One region of the Chimaeribacter sp. YP20170169 genome, then DNA from elsewhere that is predicted to be linked to it. Evidence: predicted binding sites of a transcription regulator. Region 1 holds the regulator's gene; each other region holds the start of a gene.
The links. Region 1 encodes PurR, which represses purine synthesis genes. Its sites were predicted from a motif close to CANGCAAACGTTTGCNTG; they were not measured.
Positions count from the first base shown of each region.

Region 2: cvpA (colicin V production protein) is a predicted target of PurR. The motif match lies at 4,371-4,388, and genes of this name have one in related genera.
Region 3: purM (phosphoribosylformylglycinamidine cyclo-ligase) is a predicted target of PurR. The motif match lies at 5,050-5,067, and genes of this name have one in related genera.
Region 4: ACK3SD_RS15895 (NCS2 family permease) is a predicted target of PurR. The motif match lies at 5,164-5,181, and genes of this name have one in related genera.

Region 1 covers NZ_CP176824.1:2,193,693-2,201,586, forward strand. Annotated here, with positions in the region: gene ACK3SD_RS09795 (DUF1289 domain-containing protein) at 1-77, opposite strand, end outside; gene nemA (N-ethylmaleimide reductase) at 452-1,549, shown strand; gene gloA (lactoylglutathione lyase) at 1,656-2,063, shown strand; gene rnt (ribonuclease T) at 2,156-2,839, shown strand; gene ACK3SD_RS09815 (Grx4 family monothiol glutaredoxin) at 2,904-3,245, opposite strand; gene ACK3SD_RS09820 (C40 family peptidase) at 3,663-4,448, shown strand; gene cydH (cytochrome bd-I oxidase subunit CydH) at 4,505-4,594, opposite strand; gene purR (HTH-type transcriptional repressor PurR) at 4,922-5,947, shown strand; gene punR (DNA-binding transcriptional activator PunR) at 5,978-6,886, opposite strand; gene punC (purine nucleoside transporter PunC) at 7,030-7,894, shown strand, end outside.
Region 2 covers NZ_CP176824.1:1,163,349-1,171,242, forward strand. Annotated here, with positions in the region: gene truA (tRNA pseudouridine(38-40) synthase TruA) at 1-161, shown strand, start outside; gene ACK3SD_RS05325 (DedA family protein) at 241-909, shown strand; gene accD (acetyl-CoA carboxylase, carboxyltransferase subunit beta) at 1,161-2,078, shown strand; gene folC (bifunctional tetrahydrofolate synthase/dihydrofolate synthase) at 2,246-3,526, shown strand; gene dedD (cell division protein DedD) at 3,516-4,226, shown strand; gene cvpA (colicin V production protein) at 4,444-4,935, shown strand; gene purF (amidophosphoribosyltransferase) at 4,966-6,483, shown strand; gene ACK3SD_RS05355 (UbiX family flavin prenyltransferase) at 6,590-7,162, shown strand; gene argT (lysine/arginine/ornithine ABC transporter substrate-binding protein ArgT) at 7,431-7,894, shown strand, end outside.
Region 3 covers NZ_CP176824.1:974,113-982,006, reverse strand. Annotated here, with positions in the region: gene bepA (beta-barrel assembly-enhancing protease) at 205-1,671, shown strand; gene arsC (arsenate reductase (glutaredoxin)) at 1,723-2,073, shown strand; gene hda (DnaA inactivator Hda) at 2,086-2,793, opposite strand; gene uraA (uracil permease) at 2,892-4,190, opposite strand; gene upp (uracil phosphoribosyltransferase) at 4,273-4,899, opposite strand; gene purM (phosphoribosylformylglycinamidine cyclo-ligase) at 5,131-6,168, shown strand; gene purN (phosphoribosylglycinamide formyltransferase) at 6,168-6,806, shown strand; partial or broken gene fucI (L-fucose isomerase) at 6,811-7,269, opposite strand; gene ACK3SD_RS04445 (FGGY-family carbohydrate kinase) at 7,685-7,894, shown strand, end outside.
Region 4 covers NZ_CP176824.1:3,476,150-3,484,043, forward strand. Annotated here, with positions in the region: gene ACK3SD_RS15880 (Gfo/Idh/MocA family protein) at 1-527, opposite strand, end outside; gene ACK3SD_RS15885 (LacI family DNA-binding transcriptional regulator) at 728-1,786, shown strand; gene ACK3SD_RS15890 (Na+/H+ antiporter) at 1,844-3,493, opposite strand; gene ACK3SD_RS15895 (NCS2 family permease) at 3,682-5,049, opposite strand; gene ACK3SD_RS15900 (hypothetical protein) at 5,529-5,684, shown strand; gene ACK3SD_RS15905 (glutathione S-transferase family protein) at 5,678-6,352, opposite strand; gene ACK3SD_RS15910 (putative bifunctional diguanylate cyclase/phosphodiesterase) at 6,860-7,894, shown strand, end outside.

The DNA of each region.
Region 1 (7,894 bases):
CAAAAACCGCGCTCATCTGACTGGCAGATGCCGCGGCAGGGGCTGGGAATGGTGAAAAACTCAAGCTGCTCGGCCACAATCTCCCCTTTTGCGCAAACGGGCGGCACGTTGCGCGCTGGTTAATTTATCGCCCGCCTACTCATTGAAGCCCCTTTGCGCCGGGCTGGCAAGCCTGCCCGCCATTTTTCCCGCCCATGCCATCAAATTTCTGTCATAACCGGGTGATAGGGTGGCGTCGCGGTAAAGGCTCTTTGCCGCGAGAACATCACGGCGTGGCCCCGTGCCGCGCAAACGTGAGCCTTTGGCGTGCCGCCCGCTGGCCACGCCCCTTGCGCCCCCTTCACCCGGCGTGCCTGTACGCCGGTTTCTTTCAACGCTTTAGAGCGCACGTTTGAACAATCTGCCCCAGCCTTTCCTCTGCATAGTGGCCCGGACACTTTTTCAGGAGGCATTGGCCATGAGCACACTCTTTACCCCGTTGACCATTGGCGGGCGCACCCTGCCGAACCGGATCTTTATGGCCCCCCTCACCCGCCTGCGCAGCCAGGAGCCGGGCGATCTGCCGACTGCCCTGATGGGCGAGTACTATAGCCAGCGCGCCAGCGCCGGGCTGATTATTAGCGAGGCGACGCAAATCTCCTTGCAGGGCAAGGGCTATGCTGGCGCGCCGGGCATCCACTCCCCTGAGCAGGTGGCTGCCTGGCGCCAGATCACGGACGCCGTCCATGCGCGCGGCGGCCACATCGCCCTGCAAATGTGGCACGTTGGCCGCATCTCCCACACCTCACTGCAACCGGGCCAGCAGTCGCCGGTCGCCCCCTCGGCACAGACCGCCGACACCCGCACCACGATACGGGATGAGCAGGGCAACCTGACGCGCGTTCCCTGCTCGCCGCCGCGCGCCCTAACCGTGGCTGAGATCGCCGAAGTAGTGGCACAATTCCGCCAGGCCGCCATTCATGCACGGGAGGCCGGGTTTGACTATGTGGAGATCCACGCCGCCCACGGCTACCTGCTGCACCAGTTCCAGTCGCCGGAGTCCAACCTGCGAAATGATGAGTATGGCGGCAGTGTCGAGAACCGCCTGCGCCTGACATTGGACGTCGTGGAGAGCGTGGTGGCCGAACTGGGGGCTGACCGCGTCGGCATCCGCATTTCGCCGGTCGGTGCCGTCGCTGGCATGGGCAATGGCAAGCAGGAGGAGCAGGATGCGCTGACGCTGGTGGAGCAACTGAGCGCCCGCCAACTGGCCTACCTGCACATCTCCGAGCCGGACTGGGTCGGCGGCCGTCCCTATTCGGAGGCGTTGCGCAAGGCGATTCGCGCCCGCTATCAGGGGGTGATCATCGGGGCCGGTGGCTATACGCAGCAGAAGGCGGAGCAGTTGATTGACGCCGGTTACGTTGATGCCGCCGCCTTTGGCCGCGACTACATCGCCAACCCGGATCTGGTGGCGCGCTTTGCCCAGCAGGCGCCGCTCAACCCACCGCAGCCAGAGACCTTCTATGGCGGTGGCCGTGATGGCTACACCGACTACCCAACGCTGTGACTATCTGCATCACATTGAATTTATTCGCCTGCGAAGGCTATACTTAACTGTTTTTATCCACGCGGCGAACACCTCGCCGCGTGCCAACCTGTTATCAGAGGACTTTATGCGCTTACTCCATACCATGCTTCGCGTCGGTGACCTGCAACGCTCCATCGACTTCTACACCAAGGTATTAGGCATGCGTCTGCTGCGTTCCAGTGAAAATACCGAATACAAATACTCCCTGGCGTTCGTCGGCTATACCGAAGAGAGCGAAGGCGCGGTGATTGAACTGACCTATAACTGGGGCGTCGAGAGCTACGACATGGGGACGGCCTACGGCCACATCGCGCTGGGCGTGGATGATGTCGCGGCGACCTGTGACCAGATCCGCAATGCTGGCGGCAATGTGACCCGTGAAGCTGGCCCGGTCAAGGGCGGCACCACCGTGATCGCCTTTGTGGAAGACCCGGATGGCTACAAGATCGAGCTGATTGAAAACAGCCACGCTGGCAAAGGCCTCGGCAACTGATAGCTTCCCTGATCCTACGGGCGCGGCACGCCGTCGCCCGTCTTCTCCTGCGTATTGCCCTTCCCCTGCATCGGCCGCGAAAATTTGCCATAATGCGCGCTGAATTCGAACCTGATAAGAAACTGATGGCTGATAAAAGTGATCCCAACGCCCTGAGTGGCCGCTTCCGCGGGTTCTATCCCGTGGTGATTGATGTTGAAACCGCTGGCTTTAACGCCCGTACCGATGCCCTGCTGGAGATCGCCGCCGTGACGTTGCGCATGGACGACGACGGCTGGCTGACGCGTGATGAGGCGCTGCACTTCCATGTCGCCCCATTTGAGGGGGCGGTGCTGCAACCGGAGGCGCTGGCCTTCAACGGCATCGATCCGCACAACCCGCTGCGTGGCGCGGTGAGTGAGTATGAGGCGCTGCACGCCATCTTCAAGATGGTGCGCAAGGGCATGAAGGAGCAGAACTGCAACCGGGCGATTATTGTGGCGCACAATGCCAACTTTGATCACAGCTTCCTGATGGCGGCCGCCGAGCGCGGTAGCCTCAAGCGCAACCCTTTTCACCCCTTTGCCACCTTTGATACCGCGGCGCTGAGCGGGCTGGTGCTCGGGCAGACGGTGCTGGCGAAAGCCTGCATCACCGCCGGCATCCCCTTTGATAGCGCCCAGGCGCACTCCGCGCTGTATGACACCGAGCAGACGGCACTGCTGTTCTGTGAGCTGGTCAACCGCTGGAAACGGCTGGGTGGCTGGCCGCTGGCGACACCAGAGGCCGACGAGTAAAACAGAACGGGCGACCCTAGGGTCGCCCGTTTTCATTGCCGCTGAGGTTGCCCCCGCGCCCGGATTACTGTTGCTCTTCCTGGGAACGGTGCTTCTCGGCGGTCTCTTTGATCAGCTGTTGCAGTTCGCCGCGCTGGTACATCTCCAGCACGATGTCGCAACCGCCGACCAGTTCACCATCCACCCACAGCTGCGGGAAGGTCGGCCAGTTGGCGTATTTCGGCAGCTCAGCACGGATGTCCGGGTTCTGCAAAATGTCCACATAGGCAAAACGCTCACCGCACGCGGACAGCGCCTGTACCGCCTGAGCGGAGAAGCCACAGCTTGGCAGCTTCGGGGAGCCTTTCATGTACAGCAGGATCGGGTTTTCCGCGATCTGGGCCTGGATCTTTTCAATTGTCGTCATTGTCTTGCTTCCTCAAGCCATTGGCTGGCTATTACGCGTCACATCAAATCAGCAGTGGCCTATTGTAACGAGGGCGGCAACGGGATGAAAACACCATTTTTTGCAGGGTTTTCCCCCATGCCCCAAATTCGTCGGCCTGACTGCTAACAATAATTAAACATATGTTAACAGTAACAGATCTGAACGATGAGGTTTATCGGAAAAACGCGTTATCCCTCTATGCCGCCAGGCCGCTAACCGCTTGAGTTGCGGATAAAAGCAGCATATCTCCCCCCCAGTTTTCACTAATGAAAAAAGCTATTAACTTTTTCTGACAATATGAATTAGAATCAGGGGGTTTCATGCTTTTTTGTGCGGCAGGTTTCAGTGATACTGGGCCTCCATGGATGTTTGTCGGACACTTTTGGTAGCGTTGCCATGCGTTTACTCGTTACGCTTTTCGTTTTGCTTTTTACCCAGCTCTGTATGAATCTGGCGCATGCGTCGCCCCATGCGCGCACGTCGGCCGAACCCCGCAAGGGCCATGCCAGTGAGGCCAGGACGGATGACCGTAAAAAGCGCAAGCCGGTGAAAACCAGCGTAAAGAAAAAAGCCACCAGCCGCGACAAGGCTCAGGTGGTCAAGGTCACGACCAAAAGCGGTAAAACACGTAAAACCGCCTCTACCCATCTGGTCAAGGTGACGCCGCCGAAAAAGGGCTATAAAAAAGGCTATGGCCGCCAGCGCCTGCCCGGCCACGAGGCCAAAGCTGTGGAGAGCGGCCCGCTGGCACTCAGCCCGGCGCATAAAAAGCGCTACCAGAAAGCCAAGCAAACGGCGATGACCAAGCTAATGAAGCAGGTAGGCAAGCCCTACCGCTGGGGCGGCACCTCCCCCACCACCGGTTTCGATTGCAGCGGGCTGGTCTATTACGCCTATAAAGATGTGATGAAGATCCGCCTGCCACGCACCGCCAATGAGATGTACCACCTGCGTGATGCCGCGCCGGTTAAACGTGGCGAGCTGGAGAGCGGCGATCTGGTCTTCTTCCGCATCGCCAACCGTGGCGCGGCTGACCATGTTGGCGTCTATCTCGGCGATGGCAAATTTATCCAGTCACCGCGCACCGGCGAGGATATCCGCATCAGCTATCTGGATAATGACTACTGGCAGGACCATTACGTCGGCGCCCGCCGCGTGATGACCCCCAAGACCGTGCGCTGACCACCGCGTAACAAAAAAGACGCCCAAGGGCGTCTTTTTTTTCTGGTGCAGGCGGATTAGCCCAAAACAGCGGTAAAGCTAAAGGCAATGATCATGGTGAGCGCCGCCACAGTGGTGCATAGCGACAGTTTCAAATTGGTATCCATGTGTTCTCCTGAATAACGCAAACAAAACCACAATGTTTGTATGAGTTCTCATATTCTCACAGTATTGCAGGCAGTGCCTATCACGTCGTGATGCGCAACGGGATAATTTTCTGCTTCCCCTTTGCGCAAGAATAGGGGAAAATTCGCGGTTTACACACTGCGTACCCGGCCGCGGCTGCAATGCCCCACCGCTCCCCAGCGAAGATGACCGTCCTCTCCCCCTAGAATTCACTGCATCTTTTACGGTGGGCAGAAGAATAAACGCAGGCAAACGATTAACATTATAGTTACGTGCTGTAACACGTATTTTCAGGAGTCACTTTTCCCATGGCCACGATTAAAGATGTCGCCAAACGTGCCGGCGTGTCCACCACCACCGTGTCACACGTTATCAACAAAACACGTTTCGTCGCTGAAGAGACGAAGGCGGCGGTCTGGGCCGCCATCAAGGAGTTGCACTACTCCCCAAGCGCCGTGGCGCGCAGCCTGAAAGTCAACCACACCAAATCCATCGGGTTGCTGGCGACCTCCAGTGAGGCCCCCTACTTCGCTGAGGTGATTGAGTCCGTGGAGAACAGTTGCTACAGCAAGGGCTATACCCTGATCCTCTGCAACTCCCACAATAACCTCGACAAGCAGCAAGCTTACCTGGCGATGCTGGCGCAAAAGCGCGTCGATGGCCTGCTGGTGATGTGCTCTGAGTACCCGGATCAGCTGATCGGTATGCTCGAGGAGTACCGCAACATCCCGATGGTGGTGATGGACTGGGGTTCAGCACGCAGCGACTTTACTGACTCCATCATTGATAACGCCTTTGAGGGCGGCTACATCGCAGGCCGTTATCTGATTGAGCGCGGCCACCGTGATATCGGCATCATCCCCGGCCAGCTGTCACGCAACACCGGCGGCGGCCGCCATCAGGGCTTCCTGAAGGCGATGGAAGAGGCAAATATCACTGTGCGCCCGGAGTGGGTGGTACAGGGTGATTTTGAGCCGGAGTCCGGCTACAAGGCGATGCAGCAGATTTTGGTGCAGAAGCAGCGCCCAACGGCGGTGTTCTGCGGCGGCGACATCATGGCAATGGGCGCCATCTGCGCCGCCGACGAGATGGGCCTGCGCGTGCCACAAGACATCTCGGTGATTGGCTATGACAACGTGCGTAACGCGCGCTACTTTACCCCGGCACTGACCACCATCCACCAGCCGAAAGAGCGCCTCGGCGAGAGTGCTTTTGCCATGCTGCTGGATCGCATCACCAGCAAGCGTGAAGACCCGCAGACCATTGAAGTGCGCCCGAAACTGGTGGAGCGTCGCTCCGTGGCCGATGGCCCCTACCGCGACTACCGCCGTTAATCGACCAGCCGGGGCCATGCGCCCCGGTTTTTACTCCCCACGCAACCACTCCCGGTTCAACGTTTCGCTGTCCCCCAGATAATCCAGCAACCAGCTAAGCGCTGGCGAGGTGCGCGCCTGATCCCAGGTCAGGCAACAGGCGCTGTCCGGGAAGGGTTGCGCCAGCGTCAGCAGCACCAACTCTCCACGATCGATCAGCGGTTGCGCCATGTGCGCCGGGATCATCCCCACGCACAGGCCAGCCAGCAGGCAATCCAGCGCGCTGGTCCAGTCTGGCGCCACCAGCCGCCGTTGGTTATCCAGCGTCCAGGTGTCGCGCTTCGGCAGGGTGCGGGAGGTGTCCTCCAGACAGAGGGCTGGCCACGGCCGCAACTGCTCATCCGCCAACGGGCCGGGCAGTTGTGCCAGCGGATGGGTACGGCTCACCACACAGCGCCACGGCAGAAAGCCCATGTCGCGGAAGCGGTAGCTGCCGCCCACCGGCACGGCGCGGGTGGCACCAATCGCTGCATCCACCCGTCCATCCGCCAGCGCATCCCAGACGCCGTTGAACACCTCCGGCGAGATCAGCAGCTCCATATCGGGAAACTCGCGGTAGAAATCGAGCACCAGCTGCCGGGTGCGATCGGCACGCACCACCCGATCCACCGCCAGATTGAGTTGCCCACGCCAGCCATTGGCCGCCTGTTGGCACTGGCGACGCGCGGCCTGCATTTTTTTGATAACACCGCGCGCCTCCTCAATAAAAACCTGTCCGGCCTCGGTGATCGCCACATCACGGTGGCGGCGCTCAAACAGTTCCACCGCCAGCCACTGCTCCAGCTGGCGCACGGTGTAACTGACCGCCGAGGGCACCCGGTGCAGCTCCTGCGCTGCCGCGCTAAAGCTGCCGGTGCGTGCTACGGCGTCCACCACCTCCAGCGAATACTCTGACCACATGGCGCGCCCCACTCTTTCTGCTTGCAAAATTTTTCACAGCATGGCGCAAATTTTAACGTTTCACAATGCCCTGGCTGCTCCAGTAGAGTGCGCACCGCTATGCGTTTTTCTTATCATCTACTAACAAACCATAGGAATTTGCTATGACCCGCTCCCCTCTTTTCATGCTCTATCTGGCCGGACTGAGTGTGCTTGGCTTTTTGGCCACTGACATGTACCTGCCGGCCTTCGCCCAGATGCAGACAGATCTTTCGCTGACGCCCAATGCCATCAGCGCCAGCCTGAGCCTGTTTTTGGCCGGTTTCGCCTGCGCCCAACTGATCTGGGGGCCGCTCTCTGACCGCATCGGCCGCAAGCCCGTACTGGTGCTGGGGCTGTTGATGTTTGCCGTCGGCTGCGCCGGGATGCTGTGGGTGCAGGATGCGCGCCAGCTCTGGCTGATGCGCTTTGTGCAGGCGGTGGGAGTCTGTTCCGCGGCCGTAAGCTGGCAGGCGCTGGTGGTGGACCGCTGCACGGGCGAGCAGGCGAAACGGGTGTTTGCCACCATTATGCCGCTGGTGGCGCTGTCACCGGCGCTGGCCCCGCTGCTGGGTGCCTGGCTGCTGAACCACTTTGGCTGGCGCGCCATCTTCCTGGCGCTGCTCGCCATCACCCTGCTGCTGCTGGTGCCAACGCTGCGGCTCCAGCCTGCCAACCGGCCGGGTGCTGACCATCCGGCCCCCAAGGTAGGAATGCTGGCGCTGCTCGGCTCCCGCGTCTTTAGCGGCAACGTGCTGATGTATGCCGCCTGCTCGGCAGGCTTCTTCGCCTGGCTGACCGGCTCGCCCTTCATCCTGCACGCCATGGGCTATGGCGCGGATGCCATCGGCCTGAGCTACGTGCCGCAGACCTTTGCCTTCCTGATGGGTGGGTTTGGCTGCCGCTACGTGGTCAGCCGCCGTGATGGCAAGGTGCTAGTGCCGTGGCTGCTGGCTGGCTACAGCCTGAGCATCATCGCGCTGTTCCTGC
Region 2 (7,894 bases), 1.0 Mb from region 1:
TGGCCCACCTTCTGGCGGTGAAGGACCGCACCCAGGCGGCGGCGACCGCCCGGGCCGAGGGATTGTATCTGGTGGACGTGGACTACCCGGAGCGCTTTGCTTTGCCGCAACCGTCGCTGGGGCCGCTGTTCCTGCCAGATACGCTCATGCCGGTAATTTAACAGGCAGTACAGGGACCCGGTTCGCCGGGTAAACGTGAAAACCTGCGGGGTTGACCTGCATTGACAGAAGATTTCGCCCATGGACTTTATCCGCTTCGTTATTGATTTTATTCTGCACATTGATGTTCACCTGGCAGAACTGGTCGCGCAGTATGGCGTTTGGATTTATGGCATCCTGTTTTTGATCCTGTTTTGCGAGACAGGGCTGGTGGTCACCCCGTTCCTGCCCGGCGATTCGCTGCTGTTTGTGGCGGGCGCGCTGGCGGCACTGCCCTCCAACAGCCTGGACGTGCACCTGATGGCGGGGCTGATGATCTGTGCGGCGGTGTTGGGTGACGCGGTGAACTACACCATTGGCCGGCTGTTTGGCAACCGGCTGTTTAGCAACCCCAACTCGAAAATCTTCCGCCGCAGCTATTTGGACAAGACCCACCGTTTCTATGAGAAGCATGGCGGCAAGACGATTATCCTGGCGCGTTTCGTGCCGATCGTGCGGACTTTTGCGCCGTTCGTCGCGGGCATGGGGCACATGTCCTACCGCCACTTTGCCGCCTACAACGTGATTGGCGCGCTGCTGTGGGTACTGCTGTTCACCTACGCCGGTTACCTGTTCGGTGACCTGCCGGTGGTGCAGGAGAACCTGAAGCTCTTGATTGTCGCCATAATCCTTGTTTCAATTCTGCCGGGCGTGATTGAAGTGTGGCGCCATCGCCGCGCTGCCGCCCGCGCGCGGACGCAGAAACCCTGATACCGGGTCGCGCTGTCACACAATGATTAAGTTTTTACGACATTAACCTAACGGTTCGACCAGTTTTTTATCCACAGCGTCGAACCGTTATGGTTTAATGAGCGACATTTATGGTCTGTCCGTCGTGACACACCCAAGTCAGTGCCTCAGCAACGCGCCCGGCGCGGTTCTCAGGCATTTTTTTATGGGGTGGCCCCGGCGGGCAAGAACAGTGGACTGGCGTTTGCCGGGTTCAAACAGAAAGGTCATCAATGAGCTGGATTGAACGAATTCTAAATAAGAGCACTATCACCCAAACCCGGAAGGCCAACATTCCTGAGGGCGTCTGGACCAAATGCGACAGCTGTGGCCAGGTACTCTACCGGGCGGAGCTGGAGCGCAACCTGATGGTTTGCCCGAAGTGCGATCACCACATGCCGATTGCAGCGCGTATGCGCCTGCACACCTTCCTGGATGAGGGGAGCGATGTGGAGCTGGGCAGCGAGCTTGAGCCAAAGGATGTGCTGAAGTTTAAGGATTCCAAGAAGTATAAAGATCGCCTGAGCGCGGCCCAGAAAGAGACCGACGAGAAAGACGCGTTGATCGTCATGAAAGGGACGCTGCACGGTATGCCGGTGGTGGTGGCCTCCTTTGAGTTCGCCTTCATGGGCGGCTCGATGGCCTCCGTGGTCGGCGCGCGCTTTGTGCGTGCGGTCGAGCAGGCGCTGGAAGACAACTGCCCGCTGGTCTGCTTCTCCTCCAGCGGCGGTGCCCGTATGCAAGAGGCGCTGATGTCGCTGATGCAGATGGCGAAAACCAGTGCTGCGTTGGCGAAGATGCAGGATCGTGGCCTGCCGTACATCTCCGTGCTGACTGACCCGACCATGGGTGGCGTCTCCGCCAGTCTGGCGATGCTGGGTGACCTGAACGTCGCCGAGCCGAAAGCGCGTATCGGCTTCGCTGGCCGCCGCGTAATCGAGCAGACGGTGCGCGAGAAGCTGCCAGCTGACTTCCAGACCAGTGAGTTCCTGATCCAGAAGGGCGCGATCGACATGATCATTCGCCGCCCGGAGATGCGTGACAAACTGGCCGGCATCCTCGCCAAGCTGACCAACCAGCCGGAGCCGAATGTGGTTGTCCATGTGGTGGACGGCGACGACGTGGTGAGCGAGAGCCAACAGGACGTCTGATCGGCCTGATGGCGGCCCGCGAGGGCTGCGGGGCGGCCTGTCCGCCCCGGTAACCGGCCCGGCTGCCGCCCGTCACGCCTGACATGGGGCACCATCTGCGCCGACGTCGTGGGTGGTGCGTTGTCCACATCCGCTGCACGACGCGCAGCGTAAGCCGAACGGGACCGATGCAAACTCTACCCACTCCCCAAGCCACGTCGCCCCTGGCCACGTGGCTTCATTATCTGGAACACCTTCACGCTCAGGCGATTGATCTTGGCCTGACGCGCGTCAGGCAGGTGGCCGAGCGCCTCTCCCTGCTGCAACCCGCCCCCTTTGTTTTCACCGTCGCCGGCACCAACGGCAAGGGCACCACCTGCCGCACCCTCGAGGCGATTCTGCTCGCCGCTGGCCTACGCGTCGGCGTCTACAGTTCGCCGCATTTGGTGCGCTATACCGAGCGGGTGCGCATCCAGGGGCAGGAGCTGCCCGAGGCGGCGCACTGCGCCTCCTTCGCCGCGCTGGAGGCAGGCCGGGGCGACACCACGCTGACCTACTTTGAGTACGGCACCCTCTCGGCGCTCTACCTGTTCCAACAGGCGGCGCTGGATGTGGTGATCCTCGAGGTGGGGCTGGGCGGCCGTCTCGACGCCACCAACATCGTCGACGCCAACGTGGGCGTGATCACCAGCATCGCGCTGGATCACACTGACTGGCTGGGGCCGGATCGCGAGAGCATTGGCCGTGAGAAGGCTGGCATCTTCCGTCCGGGCCGCCCGGCGGTGGTGGGCGAGCCGGACATGCCGCACACCATCGCCGAGGTGGCGGCGGAACTGGGCGCACCGCTCCATGCGCGTGGCGAGGCGTGGCACTTCAGCGCCCAGCCAGAGAACTGGCGCTGGGCGTGCGGTGGCCGGGTACTGGCTGACTTGCCGCTGCCACAGGTGCCGCTGGACAACGCCGCCACCGCGCTGGCCGCGCTGCACTATGCTGCGCCCGCTTTGCAGGTGGGAGAGGAGGCGATCCGCCTTGGCCTGCAACAGGCGATGCTGCCGGGCCGCTTCCAGACCGTCAGCGAGTCGCCGCGCCTGATCCTCGACGTGGCGCACAACCCGCACGCCGCCGGTTATCTGGCGCAGCAGCTAGCGCAACTGCCGAAGGCGCCCGGTGCGACGGTGCGCGCGGTGGTGGGGATGCTGGCGGACAAGGACATTCCCGGCACGCTGGCCTGTCTGGCGCCGCAGGTAGACGCCTGGTACTGCGCGCCGCTGGAGGGGCCGCGTGGGGCTAGCGCCGAGCAATTGGCCGCGCACCTGACGGAACCTCGGCAGTTCGCCGATGTCAAATCAGCCTGGCAACAGGCAATGCAGGATGCTGATGATCATGACATTGTGATTGTCTGCGGGTCATTCCATACCGTGGCGCATGTCATGGAGGCACTAGAGGCGGGAAACAGCCGTGGCGAGTAAGTTCCAGAATCGTTTGGTCGGGACGGTGATATTGGTGGCGCTTGGCGTCATCGTACTGCCGGGCCTGCTGGATGGTAAAAAGAAGCACTATGAAGATGAGTTCGCGGCTATTCCGCTGGTGCCGAAGGCCGGCGACAGCCAGGAGAATGACGCGGTGCCGCCGGCGACCCAGTCACTGCCAGCCCAGCCACCGGAAGGGGCAGGGCCAGCGGTGGACGCCGCCACCCGGCCAAACGCCGAGCTGAACAGCGCCGCTGGCAGTGCGCCAGCCAAAGCGCCGGTGACGGTATCGCCGCCGCCGATGACCGAAAGCAAGCCGCAGGTAGTGGAGAAGCCAAAACCGGTGGAGCCGAAGCCCCAGCCAAAACCGGAGCCGAAACCGCAGCCGAAGCCGGAACCCAAGCCAGAGCCGAAGCCAGAGCCGAAGCCGCAGGCAACGGAGAGTGCGCCAGCCGGGCAGGCTTACATCGTCCAGCTTGGCGCGTTGAAGAACGCCGCCAAGGTGAATGAGATTGTTGCCAGCCTGCGCCTGTCGGGCTACCGCGCCTACACCGTGCCCTCCACGCCGGTGCAGGGGCAGATCACCCGCATCTTTGTCGGGCCGGACGCCTCGAAGCAGAAGTTGCAGTCGGCGCTGCCGGAGCTGAACCAGATCAGCGGGCTGAGCGGCCAGATCCGCGCCTACAGCGCCGGACGCTGATTGGCACCAGCCACAACGGGGCGCCCTTTGGCGCCCCGTTTATCATTTCAGGGGAGGGAATCGCTGACGGCCACGCTATGTTTCTGCCTGGGTTGAGGTTTTTTTAAGCACAATTAATTATTTGCGACAGGGCCAGATTTCCCCTACGCAAACGTTTTCTTTTTCTGTTAGAATTCGCCGCGAATTGGATGCGGGGCGGATCATCATTGGAATTGTCATGGTCTGGATTGATTACGTCATCATTGCAATTATCGGGTTTTCGGCGCTTGTCAGCCTGATCCGGGGGTTTGTCCGTGAAGCGCTCTCACTGGTTAGCTGGGGATGTGCGTTCTTTGTGGCCAGTCACTACTACCCCTACCTTGCCATCTATTTCACCCGTTTTGAAGGCGAACTGGTTCGGAACGGAATCGCAATCGGCATCTTATTTATCGCGACGTTGCTCGTAGGTGCGGTTGTTAACTATGTGATCGGTACGCTGGTGGAGCGCACCGGGCTGTCAGGCACAGACCGGGTGCTGGGCGTGTGTTTCGGCGCGTTGCGCGGTGTCTTGATCGTCGCCGCCATCCTGTTCTTTCTGGACACCTTCACCGGCTTTTCACAGAGTGCTGACTGGAAACAGTCTCAGTTGATTCCGCAGTTCAGCATTATTATCAGGTGGTTTTTCAGCTACCTGCAGAGCACGTCGAGTTTCTTGCCGCAGCATCTCTAACTGCGGCAGCGCTGATGAGGAAAAGACAACATGTGCGGTATTGTCGGGATCGCCGGTTTTATGCCGGTCAACCAGTCGATTTATGACGCGTTAACGGTGCTCCAGCACCGTGGGCAGGATGCCGCAGGCATCATCACCATTGATGCCAACAACGGCTTCCGTCTGCGTAAGGCAAACGGTCTGGTGAAAGATGTGTTCGAAGCACGTCACATGCAACGCTTGCAGGGTAACATGGGCATCGGCCATGTACGCTACCCGACCGCCGGCAGTTCCAGTGCATCAGAAGCGCAGCCTTTTTATGTCAACTCGCCGTTCGGCATCACTCTGGCGCACAATGGTAACCTGACCAACGCCCACGAACTGCGCAGCCAGCTGTTCGAAGGGGCGCGCCGTCACGTGAACACCACCTCTGACTCCGAGATCCTGCTGAACATCTTTGCCAGCGAGCTGGACCGCTTCCAGCACTACCCGCTGGAGGCGGAGAACATCTTTGCGGCCATCACGGCGATGAACAAGCAGATCCGCGGGGCCTACGCCTGCGTGGCGATGATCATCGGCCACGGGCTGGTGGCGTTCCGTGACCCGAACGGCATCCGCCCGCTGGTGATGGGTAAGCGCACCCTGGAAGATGGCCGCATTGAGTATATGGTGGCCTCCGAGAGCGTGGCGCTGGATACGCTGGGCTTTGAGTTCCTGCGCGACGTCGCGCCGGGCGAGGCGGTCTACATTACCGAACGCGGCCAGCTGTTTACCCGCCAGTGCGCGGAGAACCCGAAGTTCCACCCGTGCCTGTTCGAGTATGTCTACTTTGCGCGCCCGGACTCCTTCATCGACAAGATCTCCGTCTACAGCGCCCGCGTGCGCATGGGCGAGAAGCTGGGCCAGAAGATTGCCCGCGAGTGGGAAGATCTGGAGATTGACGTGGTGATCCCGATCCCGGAGACCTCCAACGACATCGCGCTGGAGATCGCCCGCATCCTGAACAAGCCGTACCGTCAGGGCTTCGTGAAGAACCGCTACGTCGGCCGCACTTTCATCATGCCGGGCCAGCAGGCGCGCCGCAAATCCGTGCGCCGCAAGCTGAACGCCAACCGCGCCGAGTTCCGTGACAAGAACGTGCTGCTGGTGGATGACTCCATCGTGCGTGGCACCACCTCCGAGCAGATCGTGGAGATGGCACGTGAGGCGGGCGCCAAGCGGGTTTACCTCGCGTCGGCCGCGCCAGAGATTCGCTTCCCGAATGTCTACGGCATCGACATGCCGAGCGCCAACGAGCTGATCGCCCACGGCCGTGAGGTGAGCGAAATCACCCAGATTATCGGTGCCGATGCGCTGATCTTCCAGGACCTGGATGACCTGATCGACGCGGTGCGTGAAGACAACCCGGACATTGAGCAGTTTGAGTGCTCGGTGTTCAACGGCGTCTACGTCACCAAGGATGTGGATCAGGGCTACCTGGAGCATCTGGAGTCGCTGCGCAACGATGACGCCAAGGCGATGCGTGGCCAGCAGGAAGTGGAAAATCTGGAAATGCATAACGAGGGCTGATTATTCTTGCCGCTTTCGTTACCATAACCTCTCCAGGGCCAGACTTGTCTGGCCCTGTCTTTTTCGGCGCATCCGGTTTGCGGGCGTCCAGTGCAGAGGATTACCTATGAAACGACTCATCATCGGCATCTCGGGCGCCAGCGGCGCCATCTACGGGGTGCGCCTGTTGCAGGTGCTGCGTGAAGTGGACGGCATCGAAACCCATCTGGTGATGAGTAACGCCGCCCGGCAGACGCTGGCGCTGGAGACCGACTACTCGCTGCGCGACGTGCAGGCGCTGGCCGACGTGGTGCATGATGCCCGCGACATCGCCGCCAGCATCTCCTCCGGCTCCTTCAAGACCGCTGGCATGGTAATCCTGCCGTGCTCCATCAAGACGCTCTCCGGCATCGTCAACAGCTTCACGGACAGTCTGGTGACGCGCGCGGCGGACGTGGTGCTGAAAGAGCGCCGCCCGCTGGTGCTGGCGGTGCGCGAGACGCCGCTGCATTTGGGCCATTTGCGCCTGATGACGCAGGCCGCCGAACTGGGCGCGGTGATCATGCCGCCGGTGCCAGCCTTCTACCACCGACCTCAAACGGTGCAGGAGATTATCGACCAGACGGTAAACCGCGTACTGGATCAATTTGATATTGAATTGCCTGACGATCTGTTCGAGCGCTGGCAGGGCGCGCGCTAGGCACCTTGCCCCACCAACGATCATTTTTCTCATCTGCACCAGTATGGCGCACGCGCCGCACCCCGCTGGTGCATCTTTTCCCGGCAGTTATCTATACTCTCAACACGGCATACCGTTCCTCCTGTGGATTGGCGTTATGGCGTGATCTCTGGCCGCCTTTTTGCGAGCCGTGAAGGTTATTCATCACCCCCGCATAATCGGCATGAAACCTGCATGAAAAAGCGGGTGAGTGCCGGGTCAGGCACCGACTATCATTTGAGGGTAATGTATGAAGAAATTGGTCAAAGTCCTTCCTCTGGTTCTGGCATTTGCGACCGCCGGCAGCTTCGCCGCGGTGCCGAAAGATCTGCGTATCGGCACGGACCCCACCTATGCACCCTTTGAGTCCAAAAATGCCAATGGCCAGCTGGTCGGCTTCGATATTGATTTAGCCAAGGAGCTGTGCAAGCGCATCGAGGCGAAGTGCACCTTCGTGGAGAGTGATTTCGACGCGCTGATCCCCTCGCTGAAAGCGAAGAAAATTGATGCCATCATCTCGTCGCTCTCCATCACTGAGAAGCGCCAGAAAGAGATCGCCTTCACGGAAAAACTCTACGCCGCCAACGCCCGTCTGATCGCCAAGAAAGGTTCGCCCATCCTGCCGACGCTGGAAGCCCTGCGTGGCAAGCGCGTGGGCGTGCTGCAAGGCTCGACCCAGGAGGCTTACGCCAACGCCATGTGGCAGCCGAAGGG
Region 3 (7,894 bases), 1.2 Mb from region 1:
GTGGGCGTTCCATTACCCCCGCAGGCTGGCTAAGATAGAAAAATGACGCCGCACAGGAATCTGTTACCCCGTCAGGAGTCTATGGAGGGCTGGGTGACACCCCAAGGAGCACCGGCACGCTTTGCCATTTTGCGTCATCGACTGCCAGAGAGACGCCACAGGCACCCTCTCCGCTAACATCAGGATATTACAAGGGATAGCGTCATGGCTTTATCATTTCGACACTCTGTTATCGCATTGCTGGTCGGCACCCTGTCACTCTCGGCCGCCCTGCCCGCCGCGGCGGATTTCACCACTGACCAACTGCCGGACATCGGCACCACCGCTGGCGGCACCCTCAGCATCGGCCAGGAGATGCAGATGGGGGACTTCTACGTGCGCCAACTGCGCGCCAGCACCCCGCTGATCAACGATCCGGTTCTGATTCAGTATATCAACCAGCTGGGCAACCGGCTGGTGGCGCAGGCCTATTCGGTCAAGACGCCGTTCCACTTTTTTCTGGTCAACAACCAGGAGATCAACGCCTTCGCCTTCTTTGGCGGCAACGTGGTGCTGCACTCCGGGCTGTTCAACTACACCGACAATGAGAGCGAACTGGCCTCGGTGCTGGCGCACGAAATCTCCCACGTCACCCAGCGCCACCTGGCGCGGGCGATGGAAGACCAGCAGCGTAACGCCCCGCTGACTTGGGTCGGCGCGCTCGGCTCCATCCTGCTGGCGATGGCCAGTCCGCAGGCTGGCATGGCGGCGCTGACCGGCACGCTGGCTGGCGCGCAGCAGGGGATGATCAGCTTCACGCAGGCCAATGAGCAGGAGGCGGATCGCATCGGCATTCAGGTGTTGCAGCGCGCGGGCTTTGACCCGGAAGCGATGCCGGCCTTCTTGCAGAAGCTGGCAGACCAGTCGCGCACCTCCTCCGCCCCGCCGGAGATGCTGCTGACCCACCCGCTGCCGGACAGCCGGCTGGCGGACACCCGCAACCGCGCCAACCAGATGCCGCGCGTGGTGGTGCGATCCTCGCTGGACTTCCTGCTGGCGAAGATGCGCGTGCTGGGCATGTATGGCAGTGACGAGGGCCGGCTGAGTGAGGATGTGCTGGGGCCGCTGGAGCGCGGCAACGTGCGCGAGCAGACGGCGGCGCGCTATGGCCGCGCTATCCTGTTTTATCAGGCGAAAAAATATGCCGACGCCGCGCGCCTGCTGGAGTCACTGCTGGCGCAAGACCCCGGTAACGTCTGGTATCTCGATCTCTTTACCGACGTCGATCTCGGCCAGAACCGCGCGCCGCAGGCCATTGCCCGGCTGGAGAAGGCCAACGCCGCCAACAAAAACCCGGTGCTGCAACTCAACCTGGCTAATGCGGAGCTGGAGGGCGGCCGGCCGTCCGACGCGCTGCGCATTCTCAACCGCTATACTTACAGTCACCCGGACGATCCGAATGGCTGGGAGCTGATGGCGCAGGCCGCCGCGAAGCAGAACCTGCGCGCGCAGGAGCTCTCCGCCCGCGCGGAAGGATTGGCGTTGAATGGCAAGATTGATCAGGCGATTGAGCTGCTGAGCAATGCCAGCGCCCAGTCACGGCTCGGCAGCCTGGATCAGGCGCGCTACGACGCGCGCATTGACCAGTTCCGGCAGATGCAAAAACGCTTTAGCCAATACCAACGTAGCTGACCTTACGGCACGCCCGGCGTGCCGGTTTACCCACTTTTCAGGAAGCCTATTATGCAAACCGTCTCGATCTACCATAACCCGAATTGCAGCAAGAGCCGCGAGGCACTGGCCCTGTTGGAGCAGCAGGGCGTCAAGCCTGACATCATCTTCTATCTGGAGACCCCGCCCTCCTTTGACACACTGCAAACACTGGTGCACCAACTGGGCCTCTCCTCGGCGCGCGACATGATGCGTCAGGGCGAGGAGATCTATCAGGAGCTGAAGCTGGCGGAGGAGAGCAGCGAGGAGGCGTTGATTCAGGCGATGGCCGATCACCCGCGGCTGATTGAGCGCCCGATTGTGGTGGCAAACGGCAAGGCGCGCATTGGCCGGCCGCCGGAGCGGGTACTGGAGATCCTGTGACGCCGCGCCCGGCTACAGGTTAAGGATCTCTTTGACGAAGGGAATGGTGAGCTTGCGCTGGGCAGTGATGGAGGCACGGTCAAGCTGGTCGAGCGTCATGAACAGGGTGCGCATCTCGCGATCGAGCCGCTTCAGCAGGAAGCGGCCCACGTCTTCCGGCAGTTCAAAAGCGCGCAACTTGGCGCGCAACTGCAATGCCTGCAACTTCTCCTCATCCGACAGCGGCAACAGCTTGTAGATCTGCCCCCAATCGAGGCGCGAAGCCAGATCAGGCAGTTGCAGGCTGAGCTGGCGCGGCGGGCGGTCACCGCTGATGAACAGCCGGGTGCGGCCACTCTCCAGAATGCGGTTGTAGAGGTTAAAAATCGCCATCTCCCACGCCTCATCACCGGCGATGCACTCGATATTGTCGATGCAGACCAGCGCCAGCTGCTCCATGCCATCCAGCACTTCCGGGACAAAATAGGCGCGCTTGTCGAGCGGCACATAGCCGACGGCTTCACCACGCAGGGATAGCTCGGCACAGGCCGCGTGCAGCAGGTGGCTGCGGCCGCCGCCGACGCGGGACCAGAAGTAGATGTAGGTCCCATGTTCCTGATTCAGTGCATTGTGGATGGCAGCGAGCAGGGAGGGGTTCTCCCCCGGATAAAAACTGGCGAATGTCTCATCATCCGGAAGATAGAGTGGCAATGAAAGCTGTGCCGGTGTGTTCAGAAGCACCTCAACCAAAAACTGGCAGTAAAACCCGGCGAGTCTACCACACAAACGGCCGCCAGTAGAACCGGCGGCCGCACAATGTGGCCGGGGCGGCGGCGGGCCTAGTGGCGCGGCTCCGCCGGTTTGTCGGCGTCTTGCGGCGCCAGCACCTGCTCCTCGCCACGAAACAGCTCAATCACGCGGAACAGCAGGCTGAGGAAGATGCCGACGATGGTCGCCAGCGCCATGCCCTTCAGTTCGGCCGCGCCGATGTGCACCTTCGCGCCACTGACGCCGATGATCAGGATCACCGAGGTCAGAATCAGGTTCTGCGCGCGGTTATAGTCCACCTTGGACTCAATCAGCACGCGGATGCCGGAGGCACCAATCACGCCGTAGAGCAGCAGCGACACCCCGCCCATCACCGGCACCGGCACCGCCTGGATTGCCGCCGCCAGCTTACCGACACAGGAGAGCAAAATCGCCAGAATCGCCGCGCCGCCAATCACCCAGGTGCTGTAGACCTTGGTGATCGCCATCACGCCGATGTTCTCGCCGTAGGTGGTGTTTGGCGTCGAGCCAAAGAAGCCGGAGATCATGGTGGAGAGGCCGTTGGCGAACATGGAGCGGTGCAGCCCCGGCTCGCGCAGCAGGTCTTTCTGCACGATGTTGGCGGTCACCACCAGGTGGCCGACGTGCTCCGCGATCACCACCAGCGCGGCGGGCAGGATGGTCAGCATCGCCACCCACTCAAAGCGCGGGGTGTAGAAGGTCGGCAGCGCGAACCAGTGCGCCTGCCCGATCGGGGTGACATCCACCACGCCCATAAAGAAGGCGAGCGCGTAGCCCACCAGCACACCGATCAGGATCGGGATGATGGCGAGGAAGCCGCGGAACAGCACCGAACCCAGCACCGTCACCGCCAGCGTCACCAGCGAGATGGTGACGGTTTTGCCGTCCACCGCCGCGCCGTCTGCTGGCAGCAGCCCGGCCATGCCAGCCGCCACGCCTGCCAGCTCCAGGCCAATGACCGCGACAATCGCGCCCATCGCCGCCGGCGGGAACATCACGTTGATCCAGCCAATGCCGGCCTTCTTCACAATCAGCGCCACCACGCAGAACAGCGCGCCGCAGAGGATGAAGCCGCCGAGCGCCGTCTCATAGCCGAGCGGCAACAGCAGCAGCACTGGCGAGATGAAGGCGAAGCTGGAGCCGAGGTAGGCCGGGATCTTGCCCTTGCAGACAAACAGGTAGAGCAGCGTACCGATGCCGTTGAACAGCAGCACGGTGGCCGGGTTGATCTTGAACAGGATCGGCACCAGCACTGTGGCGCCGAACATGGCAAACAGGTGCTGGAAACTCAACGGAATCGTTTGCAGTAGTGGTGGACGCTCACTCACCCCGATGGCGCGACGGGTCATGGTTTCTCTCTCCAGGAAGGTCTTATTGACAGTGTGGTAAAAAAATCAAAAAAAAGCCGACTTCTCAGTCGGCTTAATAGCGTTACTTAGTACCAAATATTTTGTCGCCCGCATCGCCCAGGCCCGGGACAATGTAGCCTTTCTCATTCAGACGCTGGTCGATGGAGGCGGTGAACAGTTCCACGTCCGGGTGCGCTTTCTCCAGCGCGGCAATCCCTTCCGGCGCGGCCACCAGCACCAGCACCTTGATGCTGGTGCAGCCGGCTTTCTTCAGCAGGTCGATGGTGGCGATCATCGAGCCACCGGTCGCCAGCATCGGGTCTACCACCAGCGCCATGCGCTCTTCGATGTTGGAAACCAGCTTCTGGAAGTACGGCACCGGCTCCAGGGTCTCTTCGTCGCGGTAGACGCCAACCACGCTGATGCGCGCGCTCGGCACGTGCTCCAGCACGCCCTCCATCATGCCCAGACCGGCACGCAGGATCGGGACAACGGTAATCTTCTTGCCTTTAATCTGGTCAACTTCAACCGGCCCGCACCAGCCATTGATGGTGACCTTCTCGGTCTCCAGATCGGCGGTCGCTTCATAGGTCAGTAAACTCCCCACTTCAGAAGCCAGCTCACGAAAACGCTTGGTGCTGATGTCGTTCTCGCGCATTAAGCCCAGCTTATGTTTGACCAGCGGGTGTTTTACCTCAACGATCTTCATAATTATTCTCCCCTACGATGGTTGGCGGCCAAAAAAATCGCGAGATTATAACGCCTTTTTTTGGCCGCGCCAGCGCTAATCTCCTGATCGAGATCAACAGATTTTGATAAGTAGTATAGAAGGCAAAAGCGATTTCCCCTTCATAAGCTACTCGCAAACGTTTGCCTGGGCTGTTAGAATTGCGCCGCTCCATTTTAACCACCAATTGCAAACCGCCGTGGGGATTCAGCAGTGACCGACAAAACCTCTCTCAGCTATAAAGACGCAGGTGTGGATATCGATGCAGGTAACGCATTGGTAGACCGCATTAAAGGTGTAGTGAAACAGACCCGCCGCCCGGAAGTGATGGGTGGGTTGGGCGGTTTCGGTGCCCTGTGCGCGCTGCCGCAAAAATATCGTGAACCGGTACTGGTATCCGGGACCGACGGCGTCGGCACCAAGCTGCGTCTGGCAATGGATCTGAAACGCCATGACACCATCGGCATCGATTTGGTGGCCATGTGCGTCAATGACCTGGTGGTGCAAGGGGCGGAACCGCTGTTCTTCCTCGACTACTATGCGACCGGCAAACTGGACGTGGATACTGCGGCCAGCGTGATCACCGGCATCGCCGAAGGGTGCAAACAGGCCGGCTGCGCGCTGGTGGGCGGCGAGACCGCCGAGATGCCGGGCATGTACCACGGCGAAGATTATGACGTGGCCGGGTTCTGCGTTGGCGTGGTGGAGAAGTCCGAGATCATCGACGGCAGCAAGGTGCAGGATGGCGACGCGCTGATCGCGCTGGCCGCCAGCGGCCCGCACTCCAACGGCTACTCGCTGGTGCGCAAGATCCTCGAAGTGAGCAACACCGACGCCGCCACCGAGCAGCTGGACGGCAAATCGCTGGCCGATCACCTGCTGGCCCCGACCAAGATCTATGTCAAATCGGTGCTGAGCCTGATTGAGCAGCTGGAGGTGCACGCCATCGCCCACCTGACCGGCGGCGGCTTCTGGGAGAACATCCCGCGCGTGCTGCCAGCCAATACCCAGGCGGTGATTGACGAGGCGAGCTGGCAGTGGCCAGCGGTGTTTAGCTGGCTGCAACAGGCGGGCAACGTGAGCCGCCACGAAATGTACCGCACCTTCAACTGTGGCGTGGGCATGGTGATCGCCCTGCCCGCCGAGCTGGCGGATCAGGCGGTGGAACTGCTGAACGCCTCCGGCGAACAGGCGTGGAAGATTGGCCGCATTCAGGCCTCTGACGCGGCTGAGCAGGTGGTGATTGGCTGATGAAGCGGATTGTGGTGCTGGTCTCCGGCAATGGCAGCAATTTGCAGGCCATGATGGAGGCCTGCAAACAGGGACGTCTCCACGCCACCGTCGCCGCCGTATTCAGCAACCGCGCTGATGCCTATGGGCTGGAGCGCGCGCGTGACGCGGGCATTCCGGCCCATGCGCTGGATGCGCGCGATTTTGCTGGCCGCGAGGCGTTCGACGCCGCGCTGGCTGACAACATTGACGCCTACGCGCCCGATCTGGTGGTGCTGGCGGGCTACATGCGCATCCTGAGCGCGGGCTTTGTCCGCCACTACGCCGGGCGGATGCTGAACATCCACCCCTCTCTGCTGCCGAAATACCCCGGCCTGCACACCCACCGTCAGGCGCTGGCGAACGGCGATGCCGATCACGGCGCGTCGGTGCACTTCGTCACTGAAGAGTTGGATGGCGGCCCGGTGATCCTCCAGGCCAAGGTGCCGGTGTTTGACGGCGACAGCGAGGAGGATCTCCAGGCGCGCGTGCAGGTGCAGGAGCACCAGATCTACCCGCTGGTGGCCGAGTGGTTCGTCACCGGGCGGCTGGTGATGCGCGATGACGCCGCCTGGCTGGATGGCGAGCGCCTGCCCGCCGTCGGCCATGCGGCGGAGTAACCGCTCAGCGCCGGTAGAGCGGGCCGAACGTGCGGCAGGCACGGTAATCCTGCCCCTCGCGATCCATGCCGAGGGCTGACCACACGGACGGGCGGTAGATCTGCCCGTCCGGCACATTGTGCATACAGACCGAAATGCGCAGCATCGACGCCAGCGTAATGAAATCCGCCCCCACATGCCCGGCCGTCAAGACGCCGTGGTTTGCCCCCCACTTCTCCATCACTGACTGAAGATCCCGAAACGGCCCGGTGCCGGTCAAACGCGCGACAAACCAGGTGGTCGGCCAGGTCGGATCGGTGCGCTGGTCGAGCCTGTCATGCACCGCTGGCGGCAGATCCACGCTCCACTCCTCGGCAATCTGCATTACCGGCCCCACCCCGTGGATCAGGTTGATGCGCGTCAGGGTGAAGGGCACGCCGCCACAGGTCACGAACTGCGACGAGAACCCGCCGCCGGGGACGTAGTCACGCCGCGGCGGCGTCCATCGATCACCGGATGGATGCCGACCCGCGGCAGGGCTGTTCTGTTCATCGTTTCTCCTTGGCGAGCGCCGCCCTCCAGATCGAAAGCCGACAAAAGCCTTTGCTAACTCGAGTTAGCATTAAGATCCCTCCGCTGATTGCTCAATGCTTTTCCACGCATTCTGTGAGCCTTTTCACGCCCAATCCTGTCCGCCCTTTAGGCCACAATAGGTAAAAGGCATAATTATCATTATATTAAGCCGAAATTGTGCAGACGATCACACTCTGGCATCAAAGCGCTTGGCGAAATGCGGTGGGTAAAATAGCGTCAACACTACCAGCTAACTCGAGTTAGCCGCTATCAGGCGCATTGTGGCCCACTGGCGGGTGTGCTCGGTGACAAAACAAGGAGCCGTGATGAGTGATAACTATTTTCTGGGGGTGGACGTCGGGTCTGCCAGCGTGCGCGCCGCGCTGTTCAATGACACTGGCGAGAGGCTGGGCTGCGCCAGTCGGCCCATCTCCCAGTTCCACGCCAGCGGTGAACGGGTGGAGCAATCCTCCACGGAGATCTGGCAGGCGCTGTGCGCCGCAGTGCGCGAGGCGGTGTCGGCATCTGGCGTGCCC
Region 4 (7,894 bases), 1.3 Mb from region 1:
CGCCAGGTGGCGCGCCAGCCGCCAGAGTTGTAGTAGCTCTGCGAGCGATACCAGTTGGTGATGATCCAGGTGGAGCGGCGCAAAGTGCCCAACTCGCCCGAGGCGATCAGATCCTTCACCTTCTGGTAGAGCGGGTTGGGCCGCTGGTTGTACATGATGCCGAACACCACGTCGCTGGCGCGGGCGCAGGCGTTCATCTCCTGCACCTGCGCGGTGTAAACGCCGGCGGGCTTTTCGCACAGGGTGTGGAGGCCGTGGCGCATCGCCATCATCGACAGACCGGGGTGCGCATAGTGCGGCGTGGCGACAATCACCGCGTCAATCAGCCCGCTGGTGATCATCGCCTCCGCATCGTCAAACAGCGGGATGGCGTCGCCGACCAGCTGGCGGATCGCCGGGTGTTTGGCAAGATCGTTATCGCAGACGGCGGCCAGCCGGGCCTCGCTGACCGTCCCGGCCAGTAGGTAGCGGGCGTGGACGGTGCCGATATTGCCGATGCCAATGATGCCGAAGCGAACCTTCTCCATCTCTTCCATAACTCACCTTGATTCCACGTAATGGGGGGATAGCGGCAACATAAGAAAGCGGGCCAGCGAGGACAAACGGAATTTGTGAGAATGCTCGCAGGGTGGAACGGCGGCCCGGCCGGTGGCGTAAATTAGCTTTTAAAATCAGCGAACTGTGGCTGAAAATAGTTGCAGATCTTTATTGCGAGCGAGGTCACACCATGCCAGGCAAGCTGAAAATGGACCAAATTGCCGCCCAGACCGGTTACTCCGTCAGCACCGTGTCACGCGTGCTGGCGGGCAAGTCTTACACCAGCGAACGGGCGCGCGCGGCAATTGTTAACTGCGCGCGCAAGCTGGGGGTATTGGAGGAGTTGGCGAGCGGGCGGCTGCTGATTGATGGGATCGCGGTGTTCGCGCCGGGGCGCACCTTCAACGCCCGTGGCGACATCTTCTACCTTGAGGTGACACGCGGCATCGCCGAGGCGCTGGCCGCGCACAACGTCCACCTCAGCTACTGCGGGCTGGAGGAGCAGCACGCGGACATTGAGCTGTTCCTTAAGAAGGCCGGTAATAAGCGCATCAATGCGGTGATCATCATCGGCACCGACGATGACGCCATCTTCAAGGTGGCGGCCGCGCTCAACAAACCCTGCGTGCTAATCAACACCCATGACCGCGAAATGACGCTGGACGCCGTTGCCCCCGACCACGGCGCGATTGGTTTCAACGCGGCGCGGCATCTGCTGGAGCGCGGCCACCGGCGTCTTCTGACGCTCACCTGCCTGCGCCGTCGCACGCTCTACACCCGGCTGAATGGCATTCAGGCGGCCTACCGCGCCTTCCACCTGCCCTTCGACCCACAGCAGGATCTGATTGTGACCGAGGGCTTTTCCGCCGATGAGGCCGAACAGGCGCTGGAGGCGTGGCTGGCCACCCACCCGCCGGCCCACTGGCCAGAGGCCATTTTCCCCGGCTGCATGACGATGGCCTCCGGCGTGCTGCGGGTGCTGGCGCGGCATGGTCTGCGGGTGCCGGATGACGTCTCGCTGATCACCACCGACTTCTCCTGGCATCTGGAGAACCTGCCGGACGCGCCGCTCACCGGCATGGTGGTGCCCTGCCGCGAACTGGGCGTCGAGGCGGTGCACCTGTTGCAGCATCGCCTCCACCGGCCACAGGCACCGGTGTTCAACCTGCTGTTGCAGGGCAAATTGCTGGAGGCGGGCACGGTCAGGTATGCGACACGCCATGCGGCGCGGATGGCACTGGGGAAATAGCGAACAGGCGGGAAAACAGGGGGAAAAGGGCGCGCCCAGAGCGGGCGCGCCAGTGGGTCAGGTCTCTTTCTCGACCAGCAGGGCTTCCAGCAGGTCAAGGTCATGCAGCAGCTTTTGCAGCGTCTCATTGCTGATGCGCTGGGTGGCGCGCAGGTGGTACAGCTCCGCGCGCTCGGCCCGCAGGGCGTTGAGACGGAAGCGGCGCTCCAGGTTCTCCACCAGCAGCATGTTCTCCAGATTGTCCTTGTCATAGGTGCGGCGGCGCAGGTTGCCGATCACCCGGGCGCTCACCTCGCGCACCGTCTGCTCATCGATGTTCTCCTCGGTGTCGGCGGCGATGCGCTCCTCCATCTTGTGCAGGCTCTCAATCGCCACTTCCGCCGCGACCGAGCGCGCCATCCGCTCCTCCTCCCTGTAGACCGACTTGTCAGCCACCTTGACGCCACGCAGCAGGAACGGCAGCGCGATCACCCCGGCAATCAGCGAGAACAGGATCACCCCGACCGCCAAAAACACCAGCTGGTAGCGCGACGGGAAGGCGGAGCCATCCGGCAGGAACAGCGGGATGGAGAGCACACCGGCCAGCGTGATCGCCCCACGCACCCCGGCGAAGGAGGCGACCCACAGCTCGCGGGTGGTGTAGCTGCCGAACATCAGCGGGCGCTTGGCCAGCAGGCGGTTGCTCAGCTTTTTCATCGACCACAGCCACAGGAAGCGCAGCATCAGCAGCGCGAAGTAGATCAGTGCCACATCCGCGAACAGCTGCCAGTTTGGCACGGTCGGGTCATTCTCCAGCATCAGCAGCGAAGTCTCGAGGATGCCCGGCAGTTGCAGGCCGAGCATCAGGAACACCATGCCGTTGAAGACGAACTCCAGCATCGACCAGACGCCGTTGGCGCGCAGGCGCATCGCCAGCGGCGCGTTGCGGATAATGCCGGACTGGCTGATGGTCATGCCAGCCGCCACTGCCGCCAGAATGCCAGAGACGCCAATGTGCTCCGCCACCAGGTAGGAGGCGAACGGCAGCAGCAGCAGGAACACCGTCTGGGTTGCCGGGTCATCACCGCTCCAGCGGCTCATCACGCGCAGCGACTTGCTGTAGAGCCAGGTAACGGCGACGCCCGCCAGCAGGCCGCCAATCGCCACCTTCAGGAACTCCACCGTCGCCCCGGAGACGGTGAACACCATGGTGCCCATCGCCACCGCAATGGCAAACTTCAGCGACACCAGGCCGGAGGCGTCATTCATCAGCGCCTCGCCCTCCAGCACGCCCATGATCGATTTCGGGATACGCCCCTTGCCAACGATGCCGGAGAGCGCCACCGCATCGGTCGGTGACAGCACCGCCGCCAGCGCGAAGGCCGCCACCAGCGGCACGTTCGGCACCACCAGATGAATCAGGTAGCCGATGCCGACCACTGTCAGCAGCACCAGCATCAGCGCCAGTCCCAGCACCTCGCGGCCGTGGTGCAGGAACTCACGCATCGGCGTTTTCCAGCCATCGGCGAACAGCAGCGGCGGGATAAACAGCACCAAAAACAGTTCCGGGTCAAAGTCGATGTGCAGCCCGAAGTTGGGCCACGCCAGCATCGCGCCAACGGCGATCTGCATCAGGGGAAGGGGGATCTGGAAGGGCAACATCCGGGTGACGACCCCGGAGAGTGACACCACCAGGATCAGGATGAGGATTGTAAAAAAGATTTCCATGCGTTCCTTGGGCTCTTGTCGTTATAACATCAACCGGCCCCACGGGCCGGCACAGGCAAGCGGTGATAGTAGATCAGATTGGAAAAGGTGTTAAACCCGCGTGTGCGCAATGCCGGGATGTGGCGCGGCAAGGAAAATTCGCCGCATAAAAAAGGGGAGCCGTGGCTCCCCTGGATGATTGTGCGGGATCAGATGGCCCAGCCACCGGCATAAAACACCACCAGCGCCACGGCGATCACCACGGTGCCGACGTTCAGCTTGCGCCACTCGCCACTCACCACCCGGCCAATCACCAGCGAGCCGAAGCCCAGCATGATGCCAGTGACGATGTTGCAGGTCAGCACGATAAACACCGCGCACAGCAGGCCCGCCATCGCGTCCACGAAGTCGTTAAAGTCGAGCTTGGTGACGTTGCTCAGCATCAACAGGCCGACATACATCAGCGCCGGTGCGGTGGCGTAGCCCGGCACCAGATAGGAGAGCGGCGAGAGGAACAGCATCAGCAGGAACAGCAGGCCAACCACCGTCGCGGTCAGGCCGGTCTTGCCGCCCGCCGCCGTACCCGCTGCCGATTCAATGTAGACCGCCGCTGGCGAGACACCCACCAGCCCGGCGAAGATGCTGCTCACGGAGTCAGAGGTCAGCGCCTTGCCGCCGCTGATGATCTGGCCGTCGCTGTCCAGCAGGTTGGCCTGCCCGGCCACCGCGCGGATGGTGCCGGTGGCGTCAAACACCGCGGTCATCACCAGCGCCAGCACGCTCGGCAGCACCACCGGTTGCAGCGCGCCCAGAATATCCAGGCTGAAGATGGTGGAGTGGCCGCTGGCGTCGGTCAGCGACGGCATGGCGAACAGCCCCGAATACTTCACCGACGGATCGAAGATCAGCCCAATGATCGACAACACCACAATCACCAGCAGGATGCCGCCCGGCACCCGGCGCTTCTCAAGGCCAATGGTGGCCGCCAGCCCCACCAGCGTCATCAGCACCGGGAAGGAGGTGAAGTCGCCCAACGCCACCGGCAGGCCGGGGGCCGGGTTCTTCACCACCAGACCGACGCCGTTGGCGGCGATCAGCAGCAGGAACAGGCCGATGCCGATGCCAGTGCCGTGCGCCACGCCCATCGGCAGGTTACGCAGGATCCAGGCACGGATGCCGGTGGCAGAGATCAGGGTGAACAGCACGCCCATCAGGAACACCGCGCCCAGCGCCACCGGAATGGTGATCTGCTGGCCGAGCACCAGACTGAAGGCGGTGAAGGCGGTCAGCGAGATGGCACAACCGATCGCCATCGGCAGGTTGGCCCACAGCCCCATCAACAGCGAGCCAATGCCCGCCACCAGACAGGTGCCGACGAACACGGCCGCCGGTGGGAAACCGGCCTGGCCGAGCATCCCCGGCACGACGATCACGGAGTAGACCATCGCCAAAAAGGTGGTCAGCCCGGCGACAATCTCCTGCCGCACGCTGCTGCCGCGCGCACTGATTTTGAAAAATGCATCCAGTGAGCCTGTTGGCTGCACGGAGCCACCCGTCCGGGTGTGATTGCTAGACATATGATGTCCTCTGAATGTGGTCTGGGAGTGTCGGCGCAGGGTGGTTTAGCGCAGTCGTTTCCGTTTCGTGGCATCCCTGGCGCCGCGTTTCCTGAAAAAAGAGAGGCAGAAAACAAGGCAAACGTTTAACTCTGAACCCGCATGACGTTATTAAAATAGGAGATAAATAAAAGGCAAACGATTATCCAGCCAGCTAGCGGGCTTTTTCAACTCCATATCATGACAAAATTTGCCTGATTGCGCATTTAAGCAGCATTCACGCACCCCCTGATGCGTTACCAGCCTGACGTGCCGGAAAAAGCGGCGAAGCCGGAGGGAAACGCTCTGTTTTTGTTGCGCAACAGCAGGTAAGCAAAACGCCGTTTCACTATTTTTGTGATGTGTCTCACAAAAATATTGATCTGGTGAATCGTTATGCATATCCTTTTTGTATGACGCGCACAAAAAATGCGCTCCCACCCTTTTTACTGGAGGCAACGATGAAATCGATGACCCTACCTTCGCGCCAGGACGCCACGTCCGCGCAAGGCAATACGCCACGCCCGACCCTGCGCCGCCAGACCGTGCGTCTGTGCAACCGCCTGTTGCAGTCGCTGGGGCGACACTTTACCCACGCCCCCGCACGCCCCTACTGAGCACCCGCCAGTTCGTATGGCCCGCCCTGCGCCAGCGCACGCTGGTAGGCGGGCCGCGCTTGCGCCCGTTTCAGCCAGTCAGCCAGCGCTGGCGCGCCCTCCAGCCCGCCCCGCGAATTCAGCGCCTCCAGCGGGAAACTCATCTGGATATCCGCCGCGCTGAACTCACGCCCGGCGAACCACGGGTTCTCCTGCAACGCCTTCTCCAAATAGTCGCGGTGAACGGCGATCTGCTTGTCGAACCAGGCCTTCTGCATCCCCTTGCCAATCGCGCCAGCCACTGGCCGCACCAGCAGCGGCACCGGCGGTTTGCCGAGCCGGCTGAAGATCAGTTTCATCAGCAGCAGTGGCATCAGTGAGCCTTCGGCGTAGTGCATCCAGTAGCGGTAGTGCTGGCGGGCAAAGTGGTCGGTAGGTTTCAGCAGCCCCTGCGCGTCGTAGGTCTCCTGCAAATATTCGATGATGGCACCCGATTCCGCCAGCGTCAGGTCGTCGTCGGTCAGCACCGGCGATTTGCCGAGCGGATGCACGCGCTTGAGCGCCTCTGGGGCCAGCATGGTGTGGGAGTCACGCTGGTAACGCTCAATCTGGTAGGGCACCTCCAGCTCCTCCAGCATCCAGAGAATGCGCTGGGAACGGGAGTTGTTCAGGTGGTGGAGGGTGATCATGCGGGCGCTCCTGAGTCATTAACCACAGTAATGATTAACTATAGCTGATTCCCCCAGCTGGCCGGCGCGCGCCCTTGAAATGGCCGCCTTTTTTCCGCCACACGCCCTATTTTCCGCCGGCATTTCCCCCGCCCTGGCCCCCAACGGCCTGTCTGGCGGCAGCCGGGCTTGGCATCGTCACTCACAAAGCCAAATAAACCGACTAATATCATCTAAACTTTGCCTGTTAATGATAAAGATTTTTTTCTTTTTAAAACTTTTAGCCTGCTTAGGAGTGTGGCGTACGCGCCAGTTTAACCATCTGGGAAAAGCCGCTAGAATCGTTAAATAAGCCTTAAATAACACATAATTAATGCTAAACATATTAAGGCGCGCCCTCTAGCCTGCCGCATGACTGTTAAGCCAACATAATCGTTAAGGGCTTTTTACGGCGATCGTCCTGCCGCTTCAACGGCGCCATAACCGGGACGCATTGCCATCAATTCAGGTTCTCTCGGAGAGCACGTTATGCTTGCCAGCAGTTACAACGATGTATTGGTGATGTTCTCTTTCATCGTTGCCATCCTTGCCTCATATACCGCGCTGGACATGGCCGGTCGTGTGGCCACCACTGACAAGCCCGCAGCCCACTGGTGGCTTGGCGGCGGCGCGATTGCGATGGGGATCGGCATCTGGTCGATGCACTTCATCGGCATGTTGGCCTTCAGCCTGCCGGTCGCCATCAGTTACGATCCCACCATCACCGGCCTGTCGATGCTGATTGCCATCGCCTCCTCGGTCTTCGCCCTCTGGCTGGTCACCGATCTGCACCTGCCCATCTCCCGCCTGTTGGTTGGCTCGGTGATCATGGGGGTCGGCATCGCCGGGATGCACTACACCGGCATGGCGGCGATGAACGTGATGCCCGGCATGTCCTATCATTTCGGCTGGGTGGCGCTCTCCATCGTGATTGCGGTGCTCGCCTCCGCCGGCGCGCTCTGGATGTCCTTCCGGCTGCGTACCCAGACCTCCAACGTCAAGCTGCTGCGCGCGCTGGCCGCCATCATCATGGGCATCGCCATTGTCGGGATGCACTACACCGGCATGGCGGCCGCCAACTTCTCCATGACACCGGAGATGATGAGCCACATGCACCGCCACGGCGGCGTAAACACCAACTGGCTGGCGGTGCTGGTGATTGTGGTTACCCTGGCGGTGCTGGCCATCACGCTGGTGGTGTCGGTGCTGGACGCCCGCCTTCAGGCGCGCACCGCAGTGCTGGCGCAGTCGCTGGAGCAGGCCAACCGCGAGCTGACCCAGCTGGCGCTGCATGACAACCTGACCAAGCTGCCAAACCGCCTGCTGCTGGAGGATCGTATCCAGCAGGCGCTGCAAAAGGCGGAGCATGAGGATACCCAGTTCGCGGTGCTGTTCATGGATCTGGATGGCTTCAAGGCGGTGAATGATGCCTATGGCCACCACATCGGCGATCAGCTGCTGATCGCCGTCACCGAGCGCATCCGCGACCGGCTCGGCACCCAGGACACGCTGGCGCGGCTGGGC